Regions from separate parts of the Paenibacillus medicaginis genome, predicted to be linked through region 4. Evidence: riboswitches for the same ligand, from Rfam matches in the RefSeq annotation. Region 4 holds a riboswitch; each other region holds the start of a gene.
What was found. A riboswitch is a leader RNA that binds a small molecule or an ion and turns the genes downstream of it on or off. The one in region 4 is predicted to bind cobalamin.
Positions count from the first base shown of each region.

Region 1: it holds a riboswitch for cobalamin, as region 4 does, so the genes downstream of both, ACE5LO_RS06170 (energy-coupling factor ABC transporter permease) here and ACE5LO_RS09935 (FecCD family ABC transporter permease) in region 4, are expected to answer to the same signal.
Region 2: it holds a riboswitch for cobalamin, as region 4 does, so the genes downstream of both, ACE5LO_RS03075 ((2Fe-2S) ferredoxin domain-containing protein) here and ACE5LO_RS09935 (FecCD family ABC transporter permease) in region 4, are expected to answer to the same signal.
Region 3: it holds a riboswitch for cobalamin, as region 4 does, so the genes downstream of both, ACE5LO_RS06940 (ABC transporter substrate-binding protein) here and ACE5LO_RS09935 (FecCD family ABC transporter permease) in region 4, are expected to answer to the same signal.

Region 1 is NZ_JBHIRY010000004.1:136,773-140,390, forward strand. It holds gene ACE5LO_RS06155 (energy-coupling factor ABC transporter ATP-binding protein) at 1-143, opposite strand, end outside; gene cbiQ (cobalt ECF transporter T component CbiQ) at 166-948, opposite strand; gene ACE5LO_RS06165 (energy-coupling factor ABC transporter substrate-binding protein) at 932-1,228, opposite strand; gene ACE5LO_RS06170 (energy-coupling factor ABC transporter permease) at 1,225-1,995, opposite strand; cobalamin riboswitch at 2,261-2,453, opposite strand; gene ACE5LO_RS06175 (LOG family protein) at 2,534-3,115, opposite strand; gene ACE5LO_RS06180 (hypothetical protein) at 3,506-3,618, shown strand, end outside.
Region 2 is NZ_JBHIRY010000002.1:112,240-115,857, reverse strand. It holds gene ACE5LO_RS03085 (pentapeptide repeat-containing protein) at 1-319, opposite strand, end outside; gene ACE5LO_RS03080 (MeeY/MeeF family manganese export membrane protein) at 493-1,269, opposite strand; gene ACE5LO_RS03075 ((2Fe-2S) ferredoxin domain-containing protein) at 1,556-1,915, opposite strand; cobalamin riboswitch at 2,090-2,279, opposite strand; gene ACE5LO_RS03070 (LutC/YkgG family protein) at 2,277-3,029, opposite strand; gene ACE5LO_RS03065 (LutB/LldF family L-lactate oxidation iron-sulfur protein) at 3,022-3,618, opposite strand, start outside.
Region 3 is NZ_JBHIRY010000005.1:105-3,722, forward strand. It holds partial or broken gene tnpC (IS66 family transposase) at 1-691, shown strand, start outside; cobalamin riboswitch at 1,152-1,367, shown strand; gene ACE5LO_RS06940 (ABC transporter substrate-binding protein) at 1,530-2,522, shown strand; gene ACE5LO_RS06945 (FecCD family ABC transporter permease) at 2,519-3,565, shown strand; gene ACE5LO_RS06950 (ABC transporter ATP-binding protein) at 3,565-3,618, shown strand, end outside.
Region 4 is NZ_JBHIRY010000007.1:140,436-144,053, reverse strand. It holds gene ACE5LO_RS09945 (ABC transporter substrate-binding protein) at 1-45, opposite strand, end outside; gene ACE5LO_RS09940 (ABC transporter ATP-binding protein) at 38-859, opposite strand; gene ACE5LO_RS09935 (FecCD family ABC transporter permease) at 856-1,938, opposite strand; cobalamin riboswitch at 2,162-2,364, opposite strand; gene gabT (4-aminobutyrate--2-oxoglutarate transaminase) at 2,441-3,618, opposite strand, start outside.

The DNA of each region.
Region 1 (3,618 bases), on a different contig from region 4:
GTGGATTTGCCTGCCCCGTTATGCCCAAGCACCGCTGTCTTCATCCCCCGTGGAATCCGCAGCGACATGCCGGCCAGCGCGGCACCTTTGGCATCAGGATAGATGTATCTTACATCCTGCCATTCCAGCACCAGTTCCACCATATTCACCTTCCTGTCATTCAATTCAGTTCAATAAGCGAATGCACAGCTCGGCAACGGCCAGCAGCGCTGTACCGACCCACCCTTCCACTCTGTAGCGCACAGGCATTGGCAACGAGGCATCCGGTCCCATACGGATCGTGCCCTCATAACCGCGCACGGTGTATCCGACAATAGCTCCGCGGTACCTCTCCATCGTCTTCGCAAACAATCTGCCCGCCAGGGCGGCGGTATCCGCAACAGCAGCCCGGAAACCCCTGCCGCCCCCGCGGAGCCTGCGCGCCAGCATCATGCTTGCGGCCGTATCCCCCAGCAGGAACAGAAATCTGTACATAATCATCGTCAATTCTATGACCACGGCCGGAAGCCGCAGCTTTTCCATCACCTTCAGCAGACCTGTAAATGGAGTCGTGAGAATCAGAAACAGAAAGCAGGACAGGCACACCCCTACCCGCAGCAAAAGCTCTTCCGCCCGCTCTGCCGCTTCGGGCGTGACCAGAAGCACATGAGTTCCCCAACCCAGCAGCACCATTCCCTGTGCAGGGCCTGGAGCAACCTCAATTAACAGCGCAGGCAGACTCAGTATATAGAAGAGCAGTGAGGCGGCCATCAAGGAAGCATACGGCTTCCATGGAACCCCGCCATACCCTACCGTCCATAGGACGAGCCAAATCCATACGGCCAACTGCACAGGAGGATGTCCGATATAAGCCATTACAAACATCACCGCTGCAAAGCCGCTTTTCCAAAGCGGTGAACAGCTGCTGAGCTTTCCTTGATAAGACAGGGAATCAATCCTTCTGAGCATCTGTCCGGCTGGCGTCCTTTCTCCCTTTGAACAGACCGATGATATAACCGATCAGTCCCGCACCCAACGCAGCCTGCAGAGCAAACAGCATGCTTTCCGTTTCTGGCGGCGGCTCCAGCAGCGGCTGAAACCATGGAGTATAGTGGGGATTGATCTGGGTAATCGCCTCCTCGGCGGCACCGTCCGCGCCTCCGAAGTCGCCACTCACCAGCAGCAGCGGCAGGGCGGCCAGCAGGATGACGGTCAACAGAACCAAGCCTGTTATCGTTCTTGTCTTCATGACGGCTTAGCCTCCTTCATGCCGCGCCTGAGCACGGACAATTCGTTCGGACTATATGCTTTAAGCCATTTCCACAGCATAACCGTCAGCAATCCCTCGCTGAGCGCAAGCGGCAGCTGCGTCACGGCAAAAATGCCGCCAAATTTCAGGAACGATGCCCATACTCCGCCGTGTACGGAAGGAAAGGCAAGGGAAAGCTGCACGGAAGTAACCAGGTAAGTCGTCATGTCGGCTATAGCCGCAGCGGCGAAAACGGCCAACCATTCCTTGCGGGTTGTGTTCATAAGCAGCCTGTACGCTGCATAACCGGCGAATGGGCCGGCCACGGCCATGGAGAACGCATTCGCCCCCAGCGTTGTAATCCCGCCGTGCGCCAGCAGCACCGCCTGGAACAACAGCACAATGGAGCCAATCACGCTCATGGGCAGGGGCCCGAGCAGCACTGCGCCCAGTCCCGTTCCGGTTGGATGAGAGCTGCTGCCCGTCACGGAAGGCAGCTTCAGGGCAGACAGTACAAATGTAAACGCCCCCGCCAATCCAAGCATCAGCTTCAGCTCAGGGGCTTCTTTCGTCAGTCGAGTTACACTGCGGACACCAAAAGCGAAGAAAGGAAGAAATAGAATCCACCAAAACAACGCCCAACCGATGGGCAAAAATCCCTCCATGATATGCATGGCATAGACCTCTTGCGGGCTCACCGCCAGAAAATACAGCGTAAATGCGGTAATCAACAGCCCCAACCCAATGCCTCTACCCCGTTTAAACAACTTATCCACCCCTTTCATATTCACAGGCTCAAAAAAGCCCCATCCTTAGAGGATGGGGCTTGCATGTACGCAATTCAGTCACCGTCAGCCAGGCAACCTTAAACAAGGCTCCTTTACGCATAGCTTGCCCGATATCCCCGGTCAACAAGAAGATGAAAGCTTCACATCCTCCTCTTCATCCATGGATGAAAAATGTTCCGGAACATCGGGAGCCCCGCGCAGGCTCGTCCACCGATTCGTACACCACTCCTTTCCGCGAAGGATTACGGTGCATATAGGCAAGGTAGGTCTCCTGGCTTTGGATCATCAGTCTTCTTCGTCTTCCCCGGGTCTGATTCGAGTGACATATTAAAGAAAAAAAACCTCCCCATTACAGTGGCGGGACCGCTCGGGATTTGCACCCGATTCCCTGTTACCCTTTGCCCCTTGGCAAAGGCACCCTGCCTGGTCGCTTATTCGATTGTGAGTCCATCATAACCCTGCCTTCGCGGAAAGCGCAAGCACGAAAAACATGAGATGCAGGTTCGATTCAGCCTCATCAAACGGTTTCCGCGTCGCCGGTCTGCTGAAGCAGCAGCCCGTTAGGGGAGCACATTCTCTCGACCAGCGCTCCGGCATCCTCCTCAAGGATGATCAAATCCAGATGCGTTCGACCCGCAAATCCCTCCTGCACGCTGTGGCGGATTAATTCCATTAGCGGGTTGTAGTAGCCGTTTACATTTAAAAGTCCGACAGGTTTGCTGTGCAGGCCGATTTGCGCCCAGCACAGCACCTCAAACAGCTCTTCAAAGGTGCCGATTCCGCCCGGAAGCGCAATAAAACCGTCGGCCATTTGGTGCATTGTGGCCTTACGTTCATGCATGTCCCTGACCTCAATAAACTCCGTCAGCCCCTCATGCACAATTTCCCGCCGGAACAATGCCGTGGGCATAATGCCGGTCACCTGTCCGCCCTTGGCAAGCGCGGCATTGGCAGCCGTGCCCATAAGTCCAAAGCTTGAACCCCCATAGATCAGACGCAGCCCGTTGCGGGCGATATGCTCCCCGAGCCGGGCTGCCTGCTCCTTGTACTCCGAAGCCACTCCATCGTTAGAGCCTGCAAACACACAAATCGACCTCATGATTCAACACCTCTCTCTATCCATATTCAGCAACGGCATCCATTAGTTATCTAATTTCAACTTTCTCGTTGTATCATAATAGAACTTGCGGCCTGTGAAAAGGAGAGCAGTAACCCGATGCCTTATTTTAACACTTTTCCAAACTCTGCTTTGACTCTTTGAAGATCAGAGGAACTATATTTTTTTGACTTATAGGATAATTACTTAAAACTTAATATTTTTCCCTGATCCATGCAAACTATTCAATTTGTGACCATTTCGACAAAATATTTTTGTTTTTTTCTTCATTATTTCTCATAACAACGCAAATTATAGGTCTTAGTAACTATAGACATATGGACTAGATTGATTATAATTCTCTATGTAGTTAAATTTTAGGAGGTATATGGAATGAAAAAAGTTATGACTTTTGGATTAGCTGCATCATTGCTTCTGTCACTGAGCCCCGCTGCTTTTGCGCAAGGTTCACTTCCAGCAAATCAAGCTGTGGATTCACTTTCAGC
Region 2 (3,618 bases), on a different contig from region 4:
CCGCCGCGAATGTCACCCCATCCAGACTGGCTTTTACAAAGTCCGAGCCCGTCATTTTACACTGCTCAAATTTGGCGACGAACAGATTCGCTTCCGTAAACCTGCAGTTCACAAAGGCCGATTCCGTATGGATGGACGCATTCAACTGTGCGCCGCTAAAATCACATTCCTCAAAACGGCAGCCTTCTGTGGTGATTTCCTCCAGGGAAGCAGCTCTAAAGCGGCAGCGGATAAAGATACAGCGGATCAGCTCTCCTTCTCTTAGATCCTTGTTGCTGAAATCAACCTCTCTATAGGTTTCATCTATGTACTGGTACATATCATCTCTCCCCGCGCAAGGCGAATTTGTACGGCCCATTGTTATTTACCCGTAACGTAACTCTAATTATTCAGCATTGGGAAAATGGAGTCAAATCACAGAAGGAGAACCGCTTCAGACGGCTCTCCTTCTGTGAGGCTGTGGCTTAATGCCAACATGCACCCTGTTGCATCCTAGGGCACATCAGCCTGTGACTGTTTTTTATTGGATGGCGCAAACCATCCGAGAAGCGCTATCGCAACCAAGACACCATAAAAGACAAGGGTCCAGCCTGTACTATGCGGGAATTGATGATCCAACACCCCAATATCTTCATGGGCCAGGGTAATCACAGCAAGCTTGACACCGACCCATGCCACAATTGCATAGGCCGTGGTCTCCAGTGCCGGCCGTTGAGCGAGCAGCTTTACAAACCATGTAGCCGCGAACTTAATCAGGATGAGCCCGGCGATTCCGCCAAGCAGGACAACGATAAATTGTCCTCCATCCATACCACCGAAATCCCCAAGCGGTGAATCCGGGAGACCCAGTGCCAGAGCCACGGCAGCAAGGATGGAATCAATCGCAAAGGCGAGATCCGCGAGAGCAATTTTTCCTACGGTTGGCCAAAAGCCTTTTCCTGCCGCATCTTTCTTCACGTCCTCGCGAATATTCTCGTTTTTCTTGCCGAAACGCGCTTTGATGATGTGCTTTAACCCGAGGTATAACAGATAAGCAGCCCCGATCGCCTGTATTTGCCATACATTAGCAATAAACGATATCGCAAACAGAGCGACGAAGCGAAAAACAAACGCCATAATGATCCCATAATTAATGGCTTTCTTCTTCTGGTCCTCCGGTAAATGCTTCGCGATAACCGCCAGAACAAGAGCATTATCCGCTGACAGTAAGCCCTCCAATCCAATAAGAATCAGTAATGCCCATGCATACTCCAGCCAAATGGATTCCAACAGTACTTCTCCCTTCTTATAAATAGTATGTTCATTACGGCAAACTTCCTGTTTTAAACCTAAGTTTCGGTTATAACAGAGGATTTTTATCCGGCTTTAGTTGTACCGTCATTCCCTTCCCTATTTACGCTGTCAAGTTATGGCTCGTTTCATTCATTAAACGGCAAAAAATGCAAAAGGGGCATGCCGTAGCAATTAAAAACTTCTGCAACCCAGCCTTTATTTCCAACGAACAATTAGCCCACCTGAAAGCGGTGAGCTAAATGTGTCTGTTTTTTTGTTGTTTCTACTGAAAACGCTCGAACCGGTAAGGCATAAGATTGGCAGGCAGCTCCAGCAGCTTGTCCTGATTCCGCGAGGCAATTGCCCATTCCAGCAAATCGTCATACAGAGCTTCCTCTTCAATACCCCCGAACCACACCGGACCGTCCGGCGTCTGAATCGATACGACATTGGCGATATCACAGGGGCCAAGACAGCCTGTAATCGTCAGCTGGATGCTTTTGAGCAGCTTCTCTTCCTTCCATCTGCTCTTCAGTCTGTCGAGCGGGATTCCTGGCCTCCCCTTTTCTGTCCGCCCGCAGCAGCAGCCGTTGCAGATCATAACCTGGCCGAGCACCCTTCGTTTCGTTGCCACTTGCTCCATCCATATCCTCTCCCATGCACTGTGATCTCGCATAAGCCTCCCCGTCCGGCTTCATGTTGACCCAAAAAACCCTCAGACCGCAAAAGGCTGAGGGCAAGAGTACATAAGAGAACAGACCGCAGACCCGTACGAGTCCCGATCCATATTATGTACACCGTTCCTTAACCGCGAAGGGCTGATGCGAACCTGCAGGCAGGTCTTCTGGCTCCCGGATCGACGCCTGCCTTCCGTCTTCCCCAGCATGCTGAGTGACATGTATGGAAGGAGGCTTCCCGGTTACAGCGGCGCGACCGCTAAGGATTTTCACCCTATTCCCTTTTAATCCCGACCTTACGGCCAGGGCACCTGCGGGATTATTTCATTATAACGGACCCAAGTCCGAAAGACGAGCCCCAACGATCAAAGCATAGACAATCCCCGGTCCATGAACGCCTATAGTTAGGTCATTCTCGATGTCCGATGATCGGCTTGGACCTGAAATAAAGTGAATACCTGCCGGAAGCTGCTCCTGCCCCGCCCGGTCAAATTCCATCAGGATTTCACCCAGCCGTGTCTTCAGCCGCTCCACCGGAATAAGAATCATAAGTACGGTGGGAAGCAGGCTTACGGAGCGGCCCTTATGCGGTGCAGAAAGCACGGTTACCGAACCTGTATAAGCAGCAGCATAATCCGCCATAACAACACCGAAGTCCGCATCAGCCGCTTTGGCTTTCCAGGAATGCGCAGAATCCGAGTTCCAGACAGAAATGTCCGCGCCGGGAATGGCGGACTCCAGCTCAAGCACCGCCAGCTCCGGCTGGTCCTGTCTGAGAATGGCTCTTGCGCCCATTTCGGCTGCCTTGTCAGCGATGAAGGAGGCTGCGTCCTGCATCGTAGCTAGTCTGGCCACATGTCCGCCCACACTGCTGAAATTGGCGGCAAAGCGGTCGATTCGCTCCTGCTCGCTCCAGTCGAACGCCTGCCAGAACTCCGGCGCACCCCGCAGCGGATGAGGCGGCGGTTCAGTCAATCGTGGCCGCTTCAGCCTGGCAGCAATGCCGTTTATAAACTGCTCCTGCTTCGCGCGCGATTCGTCCTCCAGCCGATCCAGCCAAGCCTGATGCTTGCTATTCATGCCGCTCTCCCCTTTCCCGCTGACGCAAAACAGCTTCCATCCGCCTTTGCAGCGCCGGGTCCGGTTGCGGCAGCGCGCTTCGCACCTCGCGGTCCAGTTTCTCCCACCGCTGGCGGAAGCTCCGCTTCGCAAGGGACGGAGCAACCCGGTAGTTGTTCCAGCCTTTTAGAGGGCCTAGTTTCAGAGAAATCCCCCCGTCCCGGATGAAGGTTTTTTGTCCAAGCTGGCCCATCCTCACCGCTGCGCTGAACCGCTTCGAATTGGCGACCACGGCCGCAAAACCCTTCATGCCGATCGTTTCCAGCCTGTTTCCGTGTCCGCTCTCAACCTTGCGCCGCCGCAGATAGACAAGCATATCGTGCAGAGGGATTTTCACGGGACAGGCTTCATAACAGGCGCCACACAGGCTGGATGCGCTGGCGATGTCATTCCATTCGGCCACGTTGCCGTTCAGTGCCGGAGTCAGTACAGCTCCGATAGGTCCGCTGTAGGTTCCGCCGTAAGCATGGCCGCCGATGTGCCTGTATACCGGGCAGGCATTAAGGCAGGCGCCGCAGCGGATGCAGTTTAGCAGCTCCTGGAATTCCGG
Region 3 (3,618 bases), on a different contig from region 4:
GCATGTGATCTCGGACGGGCAGCATACGTTGCTTCGCTACCACGCCCAGCGCGGGAGCAAGGCGATGGATGAGCATGGCTTTCTGCCGGACTACACGGGGACGGTGGTCCACGATTGCATGCAAGGGTATTTCAAGGATCACTACACGTTTGGTCACGCGCTTTGCAACGTACATCTGCTGAGGGAATGCAAGGGCATTGCCGAGCACGACGGCCATACTTGGGCCAAGCAGATGGGCGATCTGCTGACCGAAAGCTGGCGGCTCGCGAGTGCATCCAGACAAACGGGAATACCACTGAGCGCAGAGGTCATCCTTGAAATTCAAGCCCGATATGACGCCATTCTGGAAGCCGGTCAGCACGAATGGGCGAAAGACCCTGTAAGAGCAAAGACCGGAACACGCGGCAGAAAGATCAAGAGCAAGGCCGGCAATCTGGGTGAACGACTGTTGCTGCATAAAGCGGCCATCTTGTCGTTTCTTTGGCGACCCGAAGTTCCGTTTGACAACAACCAAGCGGAACGGGATTTGCGTATGGTCAAAGTAAAACAGAAAATCTCCGGAGCGTTTCGCACGATAGAAGGGGCAGACATCTTTGCTCGCCTGCGGAGCATCGTCTCCACATTGCTGAAGCAAGAACTTCCCGTTCTTCCTTCTCTTTCCCACGCACTTCGCGGACAACCCATTCTGTAATAGGCCTATGCAATAGACCTAAGTAGTAACGAAAAAACGTACAAACGAGAGCCTGAGCGAGCCCCCTCCCAGGCTTTTGTATGAAAAAACGTACAAACGAGAACCCGAGCGAGCCTCCTCTCAGGTTTTTGTACGAAAAAACGTACAAACGAGAACCCGAGCGAGCCCCCTCCCAGGTTTTTGTACGAAAAAACGTACAAACGAGAACCCGAGCGAGCCTCCTCTCAGGTTTTTGTACGAAAAAACGTACAAACGAGAGCCTGAGCGAGCCCCCTCCCAGGTTTTTGTACGAAAAAACGTACATATGAGAGCCTGAGCGAGCCCCCTCTAAATGTGGTCTGTCTTCTGTGAATGTACGTCGATAGACGTTTTTCTTAATTTGACGGCAGACTTGCTGGTTGTTCGGGTTGTACAGCTGCCTTTTTTCACCTATAATCACTTTGAAAAGTACGGCTTGATTAAAGTTGACAGCAGACCAGGTCAGAGCGGCGGTGAAAGCTTGAAAACCACGCTGTTCTGTTAAAAGGGAAGCCGGTGCAATTCCGGCACGGTCCCGCCACTGTGAAACGGGGATGGGCGGCGATACGCCACTGTCGCAGGTAATACTGCGGCGGGAAGGCGCCGGCCTCTAGCAATTCCCGTCAGTCAGGAGACCTGCCTGGTCCGCTTAGATCGTCGCTCCTTCGCGGAAAGGATGGCGGGTTCGCGGCAATGAATCCGCGCGGCACGGCACTTGCCTGCTGCGGATGTCGGCTGACGCAGAGCCCGGTCCTCTCATGAGGGCCGGGCTTTCTTTTGCACGGCCGGGACTATACAGAAGAAAAGGGGGGTAAGCACTGTGACTAGATCAATAAAGAGTTGGCTGACCGTGCTGCTGGCGCTTATGCTGACTGCAGCACTGGCTGCATGTGGCAATACAGGGGCAGGCAATGAGGCTGCAGGCGGCAGCGGAGCTTCTCCGCAGCAGACGGCGCCGACGGAAGAGGCGGGTGCTACGGTTTATCCGCTGACCGTCAAGGATGCGACCGGACAGGAGTTTACTTTTGAGAAAGCTCCGGAGAAGGTGATTTCCGTATCCCCGGCCGAGACGGAGGCGCTGTTCGCTCTTGGTTTGGACAAGGAGATCGTAGGTGTATCGGATTATGATGATTACCCGGAAGCGGCCACATCCAAGCCGAAGATGGGCGGCATTACAAAGCCGAATGAAGAGGCCATTATCGCTGCCCAGCCTGACATTGTTTTTACAGGCATATCGATGAGCGAAGAGGCCGTCAACAAACTGCGCGAGTTGGGTATTACCATCTTCAAGACCGATCCGAAGACGGTAGAGGACGTTATGAACAACATCACCCTGTATGGCAAAGTAATGGATCGCCAGCAGGAGGCCAAGGCTGTAACCGATAAAATGAAGGCCGATATCGCTGAGGTGCAGGAGGGCGTTAAAAATATCGGCGAGGACCAGAGACTGCGGGTTTATGTTGAATTTTCACCAGGCTGGACGGTCGGCAAGGGAGAATTTATGGACGAATTGATTACCCTGGCAGGCGGAGAGAACATCGCTTCCGACACGGAAGGCTGGAATCAGATCAGCGAGGAAAAGGTCATCGCGGCCAACCCGGATGTCATCCTGTATAGCAAAAGTGTGGTGGATGAGAATGGGCAGAGTCTGGAGCAGATCATCAAAGGACGTGGCGGCTGGAGCCACATCAACGCAATCCGCAACAACCGCGTGTTCGGTCTGGATGATAACCTGCTCAGCCGTCCGGGACCACGTGTGACGGAAGGGCTCAAGGAAGTGGCCAAGGCCATCTATCCGGAAATCTTTAAATGAACCGTAAGCTTGTTGCGTACGGCCTGGCCGGATTCGTTCTGCTGATCCTGACCGTGCTGATCTGCCTGGGCATCGGCGCCGTGCGGCTTCCTGTCCAGCAGATCGCTGGCATTCTGATGCACCACCTGCCGTGGGCCGGGATGTATATTACGCCGTTCTGGGATGCTCCGACCGAGCAAATTATTGTTAACGTGCGCCTGCCGCGCGTTCTGCTCGGCATGCTGACTGGTGCGGCGCTTGCGCTTGCAGGCGCGGCCTTCCAGGGCGTGCTGCGCAACCCGCTGGCCGATCCCTTTACCCTTGGAGTATCGTCGGGCGCGTCGGCCGGAGCGGCATTTTTGATTTACTGGGGACTTCAGTATTCGTTTTTCGGCCTGTGGACCCTGCCAATGGTGGCCTTCACCACAGGAATTCTTACTTTATATTTTGTGATCCTGCTGGCAGGGGAAGACGGAAAAATCCCCACTCAAAGCCTGATCCTGTCCGGTGTGGTCATGCAGTTCTTTCTGGGGGCGGTCGTCTCTTTGCTGACGGTCATGTCCAAGGAGACCGTCAATGAAATCCTGTATTGGACGATGGGCAGCCTCAGCCTGAAGGGCTGGGCATATCCGGGCATTATTCTTCCTTACGTCATGCTCGGGCTGGTGTTCCTGTGCAGTAAAGCCCGTGTATTGAACATGCTGGCGTTGGGAGAAAGGCAGGCAGCGTATATGGGCGTAAATGTGGACAGAACGAAGCTGTGGGTGCTGATTGCGGCGACTTTACTGACGGCGGCATCGGTATCCGTCTGCGGAGTGATCGGCTTTGTGGGGCTCGTTGTGCCGCATATGATCCGTCTGCTGACCGGACCGGACTACCGGCTGATCATTCCGCTGTCCACGCTGGGAGGTGCTATCTTCATGGTATGGGCGGATACGGCCGCACGCACGCTGCTGGCACCGATGGAGATCCCGCTCGGGGTCGTTACAGCATTTGTGGGAGCTCCGTTCTTCGCTTACCTGCTGCAGCGCAACAAGAAGCAGCGGAAAGGAGAGCTATCGTGATGAGCACACAGTTCAGGGCAGCCAGCGTGTCAGGGATGTATAAAACCTTTGGC
Region 4 (3,618 bases):
TGTGCCAGCCATGCACAGACTGAATAATCTTTTTAACTTAATCATGACTTCCTCCGCTTGTCCAATCCTTTGGACTGATATTTTCCATTCCGCTCATCTCTGGCAGAAATGTTATTGACGGTTTGCCTGTAATCGGATGCCTGACCACCTCAGTCGCCACTTCAAAAATGGTAAACAGCAGCTCGGGCTTGAGGATTTCCTCCGGTGGCCCGGTTACAATCACTTTGCCATCCTTCATGACAACCAGGCGGTCACAGTAGCAGGCTGCGATGTTCAGATCATGCAGCGCCGCCAATGAAGTAATGTTGAGCCCTTTTACCAGATCCATGATTTGCAGCTGATGCTTGATATCCAGATGATTGGTAGGCTCGTCCAGGATGAGAAATTTGGCCTGCTGGGCAAGCGCCCGCGCGATAAGAACACGCTGCTTTTCTCCACCTGACAGAGTTGAGAAGCTGCGGCCCGCGTCCTGCAGCATTCCGACACGTTCCAGCGCCTGCTCCACCAGCCTCAAATCCTCCCCGCTATCCGGCTGATACCACTTTTTATGAGGATTACGTCCCATCATGACCATGTCCTTGACGAAGAAATCGAAGGCGACCGGCGCTTCCTGGCTCACTACAGCGATCTGCCGGGCTGTCTCTCGATGCGATATGGAATGCAGGTTCTGTCCGTCAATCGAAATCCGGCCGGAATCAGGCTGCAGGACACGGTAAATATTTTTCAGAAGAGTGGATTTCCCGCTGCCGTTTGGCCCGATCAGCCCGACAAGCTCGCCCTTCCGCACATGCAGCAGAATTGAATCAATCAACCGCTTGTCCTGCACACTGTAGGAGACTCCTTCAACCGACACATTCATTTACCGTTCCCTCCAAATGAGTATGTACTTCTGCGCAGCAGCCAGATGAAGAACGGCCCCCCGCATAAGGCTGTGACGATGCCAATCGGCAGCTCCTCCGGTGCCAGCACGAGCCGTGCGGCCACATCAGCCCAGATCATAAATATCGCACCAAGCAGCATGCTTAACGGCAGTACCCGGCGATGATCGGAACCGGTCATCATCCTGGCGATGTGTGGAATCATCAACCCAACGAAGCCGATAGAACCGCTTACAGAGACAATCGTGCCTGTCATCAGAGCCGCAATAACGACAAGTAAAATACGGAACGCGGCAATGTTGACACCCAGGGTCACTGCCGCCTCCTCCCCCATAAGCAGGGAATTCAGCGAACGATGCAGGGACAGCAGCACTGCAGCCCCCAGAGCAATGATAAGGGCAGGAGCGGTCAGATGCTCCCATTTCGCACCGGTCAGACTGCCCATCATCCAATACATTGCGGAGCGGATGCCATCCGCATGGGGGGCCAACGTGACGATAAAGTTAGTGGCAGCTGACAGCATCATGGAAGTGACAATACCGGACAGCAGCAACCTCGTCGTTGAAATCTCTCCACCGACTTTGGCAAGGACGAACACGAGCACCATTGCAAGTAATGAACCAATAAATGCGGAAAGGGGTAGCGTGTATGTCCCGAGAAAGCGGAAGGCGCCGAAAATAATCACAAGCACCGCCGCTGTGGACGCCCCCGAAGAAACACCCAGGATGTAGGGATCAGCCAGCGAGTTTCGTGTCAGTGCTTGAATAGCCGCTCCTGTGACAGCCAGACCCGCTCCGATGACAGCTCCCAGCAAAACTCGGGGGAACCGGATATTCCACACAATATGCTCCTGCGCTTTCGTCCACGATCCATCCATCCAGCTATCCAGGAGAGGTAGATGGGAAAAGGCGATGTTCCACACCTGTACAGGATGAATCTGTACGGGGCCAAGCATGACAGCGATGGTAATGGAAGCGGTAAGAACAACCGTCCATACGAACAAATGAACCACAAACCATGCCGGTTCAGCCCTGAGTCCTCCATTTTGTTGTTCGTTCATTGAACTCCTTTCCTTCCTTTGTGCTAAAAAGGAGATTATAAGAATGCACAGCAAAAAAGCACCCTCAAGTTTATGAGAGTGCCTGTACTGGATCAGTGAAACGCGCAGGGCCGTTTCCAGCCTGCCAGTTTCATCACCTTGCCAGGAAATGAAAGCAGCAGTAAGAAAAGCCCGACGACATCATCGTGAACCGTGCCGGCCACCCCCTATCCGCGTAGGTTCGTGACAATCCAAGAAGCAGGCAGGTCTCCTGACTTGCGGATCGTCGCCGTCTGCGGTCTTCCCATCGAATAACGACAGTGACCATGAACTTGCAGACAGGCTCCTCGCATACAGTGGCGGGACCGTGCCGGATTTGCACCGGCTTCCCTTTTAAGACGGGGCTGCGTTTTCACACACCTCGTCACCTGCTCTTTTAAAATATTAAAATATGAGATAAAAACAATACAATGTTAGCATGAACAGATGTGGATGTCCATTTCTTTAAACAACGCCAAAAGGGTCAAGCATACCTTTCCGCAAGCGATTCACTTATAATGTCAAGGCCTTCCTCCAGCTGCTCGTCGGTAATGACCAGCGGGGTCAGGAAGCGGATCACATTGCCGTGAACGCCGGCGGTCAGCAAAATAACACCTTTGTTATAAAACGAGCGGACCAGGTTGGCCGCAAACGCTGCGGCAGGCTTGCCACTGGATGGATCCGTAAATTCAACGGCGCACATCGCTCCGAGGCCACGGACATCACCGAGGATGGGGTACTGTTTCTGCAGCTTGTCAAAATGTTCCCTGATCCGCAGTCCGATCTGCCCGGCCCGTTCGCAAAGGTTTTCCCGTTCCATCTGGTCAATAACGGCAAGAGCAGCCACGCATCCCAACGGGCTGCCACCGTAAGTCCCCCCGATTTCACCAGGATTGGGCGCATCCATGATATCCGCCCTTCCGACAACTGCGCTGATTGGCAAGCCCGCAGCGAGCGATTTGGACAAAGTGATCAGATCAGGCTCGATGCCAAAATGCGTGCTGGCAAACATCGCACCCGTGCGGCCAAAACCGGTCTGGATTTCATCCGCAATGAAGAGAATGCCATGCTGCCTGCACAGTTCATACACGCCCTGGACAAAAAGCTTCGGCGGTACAATAAAGCCCCCTTCTCCCTGAACCGGTTCCATAATGACCGCCGCCAGTTCCTCAGGCGCAGCCTCAGTCAGCAGAAAGTCCGCAAACTGGTCGAGACAGAAACGCGCATAATCCTCCTCGCTCATGGTCTCCGGACGATAGTACGGGTAAGGATAAGGGGCTTTGTACGTAGCCGGAGCGAACGGGCCCATCTGAAATTTATACGGCCGCACCTTGCTGGTCAAGCTCATGCCCAGCAGCGTACGGCCATGAAAGCCGCGTGTAAAGGAGACGATCCCGGGCTTTCCCGTATATTTGCGGGCGATTTTCACGGCGTTTTCCACCGCTTCGGCCCCGCTGTTCAGCAGCACCGCTTTTTTGGCAAAGGAGCCCGGCGCAAGCGTCGCCAGCTTCTCGGCCAGCTCAACATATGGCTCATACATGCCGACATGAAAGCATGTATGCAGAAACCGCTCCGCCTGCCGCTGCACGGCCTGCACGACCGCCGGCGGGCAATGGCCGGCATTCATCGTGCCAATCGCACCGGCGAAATCGAGAAACACGT